2 regions of the Ensifer canadensis genome follow, and region 2 is predicted to be linked to the other one. Evidence: predicted binding sites of a transcription regulator. Region 2 holds the regulator's gene; the other holds the start of a gene.
What was found. The regulator LexA, encoded in region 2, represses DNA repair genes until DNA is damaged. The targets are predictions, from matches to a motif close to TGTTCNNNNTGTGTTCNG.
Positions count from the first base shown of each region.

Region 1: J3R84_RS16870 (ImuA family protein) is a predicted target of LexA. The motif match lies at 1,871-1,888, and genes of this name have one in related genera.

Region 1 is NZ_CP083370.1:3,468,624-3,473,036, forward strand. Features, by position in the region: gene J3R84_RS16865 (Y-family DNA polymerase) at 1-938, opposite strand, end outside; gene J3R84_RS16870 (ImuA family protein) at 889-1,848, opposite strand; gene J3R84_RS16875 (metallopeptidase family protein) at 2,019-2,453, shown strand; gene J3R84_RS16880 (DUF1737 domain-containing protein) at 2,542-2,748, opposite strand; gene J3R84_RS16885 (HpcH/HpaI aldolase/citrate lyase family protein) at 2,745-3,650, opposite strand; gene J3R84_RS16890 (hypothetical protein) at 3,762-4,007, shown strand; gene J3R84_RS16895 (VOC family protein) at 4,257-4,413, shown strand, end outside.
Region 2 is NZ_CP083370.1:1,454,525-1,458,937, reverse strand. Features, by position in the region: gene J3R84_RS07215 (IS110 family RNA-guided transposase) at 1-277, shown strand, start outside; gene J3R84_RS07210 (hypothetical protein) at 547-690, shown strand; gene J3R84_RS07205 (hypothetical protein) at 1,188-1,475, shown strand; gene J3R84_RS07200 (hypothetical protein) at 1,534-1,773, opposite strand; gene lexA (transcriptional repressor LexA) at 1,954-2,670, shown strand; gene J3R84_RS07190 (hypothetical protein) at 2,890-3,222, opposite strand; gene J3R84_RS07185 (hypothetical protein) at 3,865-4,011, opposite strand.

The DNA of each region.
Region 1 (4,413 bases), 2.0 Mb from region 2:
TCCTCGTGCACCGCCTGCAGCCGCTCGCGGAAAAGGCCGGCAATGCGGCTCGGTTCAATCAGCGGCGAAGACGTTCCGGCAGCGATGCGAAAGACCCGGCCGTCGACGCGAAACAGCAGCAGTTCGAACAGCCGTCCGCCTTCGCCGCGCTTTTCCAGCTCCGGCTTCAGCCTTGCTGCCAGCTCCTGCGTCAGGCCGAGAATATCGTCCTCACCCTGGACCGGCTCGGAAAGCCGCCGCTCGGCCGAGAGGCTGGCAACGGGGAGCCGCGGCGAGAGCGGCTCGTCCTCCAGCCCCATGGCCTGATCGAGGCGCAGGAGCAGAATGGATCCGAAGCGGCGGGCAAGCGGCGCCCGCGGCGCCTCGATGATATCGCCGACCTGCTTGAGCCCGACCCGGCCGAGCGTTTCGATCATGTCGACTGGAAGCCTGAGGGCAGCCATCGGCAGTGGCGCAAGCACGCGTACGGCCTCCTCCGGAGCGATCACGCTTTGCGAGCCGAAGCGCGCCACCGCCCAGGAAAGCCCTGCCGAAGACGAGATCGCCGCACGCGCCTCGATGCCGAGATGAAAGAGCCGGGCGAGCAGGTCGTCGAGAAGCGATTTCTCGCCGCCGAGCAGATGGGCGCAGCCGGTAATGTCGAGATAAAGGCCGCTTTCGCCGTCGAGCGCCACCAGCGGCGTGTAGCGGCTGCACCAGTCCGCAAGCCCTTCCAGAAGGGCGCGATCCGCCGCCCGGTCGGCGGGCAGCACATCGACCTCGGGACACATGGCCCGCGCCTCGGCAACGCCCTGGCCCAACTGGAATCCTGATTTCTCGGCAAGGCCATCGAGCGCGACGAGGCGCATCGCATTCCTGACCCGGTCGGCAAAGACGACAGGCGGATGATCAGGACGCCCGCGGGAAAGCCAGGAGGTTCCCCAGCGGCTCCGCGCCACCCGGTCGGCCGGAAGATGCGGAAAGTCGAGCGACAGAATGCGCTGGTTGTGGGTCTGCCGCAGCAGCGGCTGGTAGGGGCTCGACGGGGTAAAAGCGGCGGTCATGGGGGTTCCACTCCAGGAAGAGGCCGACGGGAGCAGGAGACCTGCTTTTTTCGGCAATGACGTGAAAGACGGGATGGCCGATGCTGCCGCAAAGCATCGAACCGTCAGGGAGGGCGCGCTCGCGGGCGGGCGCCGGTTCGATATGAAGCCGGAAGAAGGCGCTGCTCGCCTCCTCGTGACCGGACTGACGCAGAAGAAGAAGAGGAATGCGTCCGGCGCGCGCGCGAACATGCAGGCGCCGGCTTTCGCTCAAGGCCAGCGATGCCGGATTGCCGCGAATTTCGAGAATGACGGCACAGAAGGCCGGGACGGAAAGCGCCGTCTCGGCGATCCACAGCGCGTCCTTCACCGTGCGCGGCAGGCTGAGGATCAGGCTTCGAATGTCGAGCCCGTAAGCCTTGAGACCAAGACCGTAGGGCAGGCCGGCCTCGGTCGAGGCCAGCGACTGGCTGACCCACAGAACCGGTGCCCCGGCATCGCCCTTTTGCTGGCGCGCCTGCTGACAAAGGGCGCTGAGCGCGGTTGCAAAACCGGCCGCAGCGCCGGCATCGCGCGTCTCGGAATTGCGGATCTCGGTCATACCCTCGAGCGGCAGGCCGCCCTCGAGGATATCGTCGAGTTCGGGAATGCCGAGCGGCAGGACCTTGCGGCCGGAGGACTGGTGACCTTCTTCCTTGCGCCGAAAGCCTGCGGGATCGGCCGCCTTGACCGCCTTCACGACGCCCGCAAGCCTGCGATTTTCGATCCTGGCTATGGTTTCGCGAAGCGAAAGAACGGTCTCCCGCTGCACGGCGTTCTCGGCCATGACGGTCAACTCCCATTTAAGATGTTCCTGTTATGTTCTTATAGATTCCAGAGCTGACCACATGAGTCAACAGCCAAGTTTAAGAATTTATTCCTCGCCCACCCCAGCCGGAATTCAACACTCGAAAAACAAAGGCAAAATCGCTATATGGAGGGCAACAAGGAGTGCCTATGGCCCGCATTGACCAGACCGATGATTGGCGGGAACGCCACGCACCGACGCTCACGACATTCGAACAACTCGCAGTGGAAGCCTACAGCCACCTGCCGCAGGAGTTCCGCCAACTGACGACCGACCTCATCATCGAGGTTGCCGATTTTCCAAGCGACGACGTCTTCGAGGACATGGCGCTGGAGACGCCGTTCGACCTGCTCGGCCTGTTCGAAGGCCGTGGCATCAGCGAACGTTTCACCATGGAGACAGGTGAGTTTCCGAACCGGATCATCCTTTATCGCCGCCCGATCATCGACTATTGGGCGGAAAACGAGGAAACGCTGGGCGACATCATCACCCATGTGCTGATCCACGAGATCGGCCACCATTTCGGCCTCTCCGACGACGATATGGAACGGATCGAGGCGAGCGTGGAGCACGTGGGCAACTAAGCCCCCATCCGCTCCGAGGCAGAGCCCCCGAAAAACAATCGGAAAACAAAAAAACGCTCCGGCCGGAAAGTCGAAGCGTTCCTGCTTTTTACTGTTCCGACAGCTTGATGTCGGGGTGGTAGTCCTTGCCTTCGACTTCCTTGAATACGGCCTGTCCGCATTGCATGTGCTGCGTATCCGCATTGAAGGCGTAGGTCGGTGAGCCGTGCAGGGACCAACCCTGGTTCAGTGCCGCCGTCACCTTATGGCAGAAGGACGCATCGTCGGGGCCGGTGAGGAAGCGGTAAAGTTTCAAAATCTTGCCTTTCGTTTTTCAATCATCTCCGCCTTGGCGGCGAGCTTCAGGGCCTGATCGAGATGCAGCCGCTCGATCATTCGGCCATGAAGATTGATGACACCTTTTTCCGCGTTCTCCGGCAGCGCGAAGGCGGCGATGATGGCGCGCGCCTCGTCGACGGCCGCCTGCTCGACGCCGAAGCGTTCGTTGGCCGGGCCGATCTGCAGCGGGTGGATCAGCATCTTGCCGTCATAGCCCATGTCGCGCCCCTGCCGGCACTCCTCGTCGAAACCGTCGGCGTCACGGAAATCGTTGAACACCGCATCGATGACGTCGAGACCGCTCCCGCGTGCGGCCAAAAGGATCTGCATCAGCCAGGGGATGAGGTACGGACGGCCGGGCCGGTCGGGAACACCGGTTTCCTTGCGCAGGTCGTTGAGGCCGACGACGAAACAATCGAGCCTGCCGCCGAAGGTGCGGCCGGTCTCGGCGATAACAGGCGCATTGACGACACCGCGCGGCGTTTCGATCATCGCCCAGAGACGCAACGCCTCCGGCGCATCGTTATCGGCCAGCCAGTCGGCGACGATCTGGATATCGGCCGGACTTTCGACCTTGGGCAGCAGGATTGCGTCAGGCTTTGCCGAAACGGCCGCCGCCAGATCCTGCTGGCCGAAGCCCGATCCGAGCGCATTGATGCGGATGATGACCTCACAATCCGGCCTGTTTTCGACGAGGTGGCGAACGAGGCCGTCCCGCGCCTCGGCCTTGCGCTCCGGCGCCACCGCATCCTCAAGGTCGAAGATCGCGGCATCGGCCGCAAGTTCCGCAACCTTGGCCAGTGCGCGGGCATTGTCGGCCGGCACTGAAAGCACCGAACGGCGCAGGCGAACGGGGTGATGTTCGATCGATTTTGTCATGCGGCCAGTTGTGCCCGCCTTTCCTTTTTTCCGCAAGACGAGGCGAACGGCCGCACCCCTCTTGCAAGCGGCGGCGGCAACACCCACATCCCGAGCAGAAAGGTGACGATCATGCAAAGCATACGTTCTGTTCTTTTTACGGCTCTCGCCATCACCATTACGCTGGCAGCCTTCGTCTTCACCGCATCGCTTGCGCTTGCGCTCGCCGGCATCGCCGCCGTTGTCGCGATCGGCAGCGCCATTGCCGCCCGGCTGAACCTGAAGCAGGCTCGAGCAACGGCCCGCCCGACCTCCGGCGCCGCCCCGCGCGAAATGCGCATCTGGAACGACGGTCGCGGCACGATCATCGATCTCTAGGCATCGATCTCCAGAGCGTTTCCGGTTTAGACGACGTCGCGGAAGCGCTCTATCTCCTTGTTTCTACGCACTTCCTGACGGGAACCGCTTCGCATTTTTCCCGAAATGCTTGAGTCTGCCCGACGCGGCAGCCCAATCTCGCTCGATTTTTTTGCGACACCCGTGTCGGCAAGACCCGCTTGCGTTCGTCCTTGGGTCCGGCCAGCAAAGGTCATGGCCACTGCATCATTCCCTCAACAGGAGCATGACATGGACAGCACGACGCAGAAAACAGACGCAAACCAGCTGCCGAAGGCCCTCAACGGCCTGGTGCCTTATCTCCAGGTCGACGGCGCGGCCAAGGCGGCGGAATTCTACAAGCACGCCTTCGGCGCAAAGGAAGCCTATCGGCAACCGGTCGACGACC
Region 2 (4,413 bases):
CTCCGGCGGCAAGACCTTTCACGGCAAGATCATCAAGCAGGGCAACAAGTGGCTGCGCTGGGCTTTCGTCGAAGCCGTCACCCCCGCCATCGCCAGCGATGCGCAACTTCATGACCAGTACGAGCATCTGAAGATCAGAGGAACCAACAAGGCGCGTGTGGCGATCGCGCGCAAGCTTTTGACGATCGCCTTCCAGATCCTGCGTGACCAGCGCGCTTACGAGCCGCGCGGCACCAGCACCACGGAAGGCGCGTCGACGATATCCCGGCTGTCCTGATTGTCGTCTAGCGAGCCCGGCAGGACTGGGCTGCGCTCCTCAAGGAGAATGGGAAGCCGGGAGCCGAACGCCACTCTGTGACCGAAGCCAGCACGGCATCAGGGTCACGCATTGGAGACTGGTTCAAGAACCGAACGGCAGATGCCTGTCGCGCGGAAGGAAGAGATTTAGCCGATCGGCGAAAATGCCGATCAATAACCAACCGAACCCAAGGAAAAGCCGCCAATCGAAGGCGTTTCGCCCCTTGTGTTCTTTCATTGGAGACGATCATGGCAAAAGGTCAAGTGCGAAGTAACCGCGAGGTTAGAAAGCCAAAGAAGGACAAGACTGTCAAAGCCGCCGTTGTGACGGAAGGCTCACAGGTGAAGCTGGCCGGCAGCAGTTTCTCCCTGGGCAAGAAAGACAAGAAGTAAGACGGTCGGCTTTAACCTCTCGAACTAACGACACGAGAGAGATATCCGTCAGTGGCCAGTCGAACTGGGGTGCGCAACGTCTCCGCGACATCCCGGCGCGACTGGTCGAGCACCCGCGGTCAGATGCCGGTTTCGTAGCGCGTTTGAACGTCGTATGTATTTGGCTGGAGATGCGAAGATCGCTACAGGCGGATGCCGCTGGCCACTCGCACTCCATTACGGCGTCCAACATCATCGGAAGCATTTGCGGCGGGTATTGTTGATCAGCTGCCAGCGCCACGCTTTGAGGCGGGCGCCGGAAAATCGAAAACGCCAACGCACCTCACGCCAATCTTTGTGCCTTCATTGCCACAGCTTGAGCACCAGTGCTCGCCTTTCGCAAAGAACTGTTGAACACGGCACAGTGCCCGGCATGCTTGCTGGACTTCGGAACGAAAGCACGGTTCACATCGTTAACCAAACCATCGCCGCCACCTCTGATCTAGTGGACGTTCACCGTGCTTGCAGCCTTGCTTATCGCCTCGATTATCGCATCGCCTAACATCGCCCTCAGCGCTGCCACGGTCGACGACCTGCAAGCCGACTTCGAAACGGCCGTGCCCTGCCAGCAGATAGACGGCCGGAACGTTTGGAAGGGAACGATCGCCTACTACATCCAGTCCTTCGTCTATCAAGGCGACACGCCGGTCGCGACCGAAGCGGCCGACGCTGTGCTGCCGGAGGACAACTCCGCGGAAACCGTCAAGGAATTCGAGGACGCCTGCTCCGCGACGCAGCCGGCCTGATTCAGGCCTCCTCTAGCAGATCGCCCATCGATATTTCTGCTGATCCCTTGATGGCAGGCTATTTCCACTGCGTCCCATCGGCCGCGGCGCAACCGTGCGGCGGGTGTCCGTTGCCAAATGTCAGCTTCAGCCGGTCACAACCCCATTGATTGAGCGGCCCGGGCATCGCCGCATTCAACGCGATACCAACTTCGTCAAACGGGCTCTGCTTGTTATCCACGTATTGATACCAGCGAAACCCAAGGATCGCGGTCGCGGCGACAACGATGGTCAGCAAGATTTGAATCAGCTTCGTCATTAAACCCTCATTCCATAAACGGAAGGAGGCATATCAGCCTCGCGCGGCGCGTGCAGCGACGAGTTGGTCAATCTGCGCTTGATTGAACCAACATTCACAGAATTTTAGGCACTTGCGGAACACATATGGAACAGATAGTGTCTGTTCTTGATTTGTTTCACGCCTCTGGAGCGACTTGCCATGCTGACCCGCAAGCAACAGGAATTGCTTCTTTTCATCCATGAACGAATGAAGGAGTCCGGTGTACCGCCGTCCTTCGACGAGATGAAGGATGCACTCGACCTGGCATCCAAGTCGGGCATTCACCGGCTGATCACAGCGCTCGAGGAACGCGGCTTCATACGCCGGCTTCCCAACCGCGCCCGAGCGCTCGAAGTCATCAAACTGCCGGAAGCCTATGCTGCGAGCGCGCAGCCCCGTCGCGGGTTTTCGCCGAGCGTCATCGAGGGTAGCCTTGGCAAACCGCCCGCCCCTGCCCCCGCGGCGAAAACGCTGCCGGTTGCCGACAACAGCTCCGTGTCGGTTCCAGTGATGGGCCGCATTGCCGCCGGCGTGCCGATCTCGGCGATACAGAACAACACCCACGACATTACCGTGCCGCTCGATATGATCGGCAGCGGCGAGCACTACGCCCTTGAAGTGAAGGGTGATTCGATGATCGAGGCCGGCATTTTCGATGGCGATACGGTGATCATCCGCAATGCCACCACGGCCAATCCCGGCGATATCATCGTGGCACTAGTCGATGACGAGGAAGCAACGTTGAAACGCTTCCGGCGCAAGGGCGCTTCAATTGCTCTAGAGGCCGCCAACCCGGCCTATGAGACGCGCATCTTCGGGCCTGACCGGGTCAAGATTCAGGGCAAGCTCGTCGGCTTGATCCGCCGCTACCACTAAGCCCGTCTCACGCCAGCGCAATTCGAGGAAAAGTGCGGAGCGGTTTTCCGCCAGGAAATGCGTAAAAACAAATAGATAGAGCGCCTAGTGACTCCGTTTAAACCGGAAACGCTCTAGCCGCCTTCATGCCGGCCAGCCGCTCTCTTACTTCAACGTCTCGCCACATAGGGTAGCGAGACGGAGATTTTCGGATCGAGTGTTTTTCACGCTCGACGGATTTTACTCGTGAATCGAGTACTCGCCCAACTCGCAGAGATCCTGCTTGTCTTCAGTCGTGTCGAGACCGGAACCTTCTTCGAATTCAAAGCGCATGTCGTATTTGCAGACATCACGTCCGTCGGCGATGGTAATTTCCATGCTTTCGCCCGGATTAAGCACCTGCCGCCCGAAGACGTCGTCTTCCCACTGATCAACACCGACCGGCGATGTGTAGAAGTTCGTCAAAACGGCATTCGTCTTGTTCTTAAGCTGAAAGACGAGATCCTCAGCGCTTGCGGTGGCCGTCGTTACGGCAAGAATGGCAAGAGCAGTCAGGGCGATCTTATATTTCATTTTATGTCTTTTCCTCCATTGTTGGCTTTGTTTGACACTACCTATACGGGTCGCGCTGTTGGGATATTCATTCCCAGTTCTGTCTAGAGACAATATTTTCAGCACTGACAATAGTGACCGAATCACCATTTCGGGGCGCGTCCTCGCAAGGCCATGTCGTTGGCGACTGCGGACGTTCGCAAACTGGCGGGCAAGCGCAGCCCGGTCGAATTGCGCTTTGAAAACAGTGGTTGGCTGCGATGCGGGCAGCCTCGCTGCGCGTGTTGGACGCGCCGCATTGGCCCATGTTCCTTGCCCCCCGAAAACCGTACCTGCGTGCCGGCAGCATGTCCTTTGCGCAGGCACGCACAGCGTTTCACATTCGACAATCGGGCTGCTATTGACGGAGAACCGCTTTAGCCAATCGCGCAGGCGCTGGGTGACTTGTTGCTTTCATCGTGCGAGGGGCTGAATCACGCGCTCGCCGCCCTATCTACGTCACACTTTCGTTGACGCTCGCAACGAGCACGCGGCCGCTTACGCCACCGATGGCCGGTATTTCGACCGCCTTCGGATCTGCGTTCGCCTTGAACCTCGCGTGGGGCGTCGACCGCCAGCGGCATTCGCCGCTGCCAAACCTGTTGAGCGTGTGGCCGATGGCGCTCAATTCTCCTGAACGGAAACCCCGTCCTGGCCAATCTTGATCTCTACGCCGGTCGGTTTTGTTTCCTCGCGGTAGACATAGGCGCCGAGACCAATGACGGCGACGGCGAGCATGGCAATGATCAGATAGAGCCCATTACGGTTCATTCAGCAATTCCTCGCTTGGGTACGGTATGGGTAACTAGGTTCGTACCCAAGAAAGGCAACGGTGCGACGCGGACTGTTCGCTCCTCGCGCGGATGATGCAGGACGGATGCGAACGGCCGTAGGCTTTTTCTCCGCACGATCCGTTGGCCGAGCGCTCTTGCGACGCATCGGCTCGGGCCGCGGAACGTCCCCGACGTGGAGCACGAAAGCGTGCTGGCGCACGTATCGGGCACTTGGTCTGAATATGTGCCCGATGCGCGACGAGACGCCTCGTACCCCGCGCCTGAGCCCAATCGGCTGATGGCCCTACAACGAACGGCCTCAACGGGAGTGCGGTCCTCTGGATTGAGACTGCCCCCGAATGCGCTTGAGCACAAGCAACCCACCTCATAAGAAAGCTCA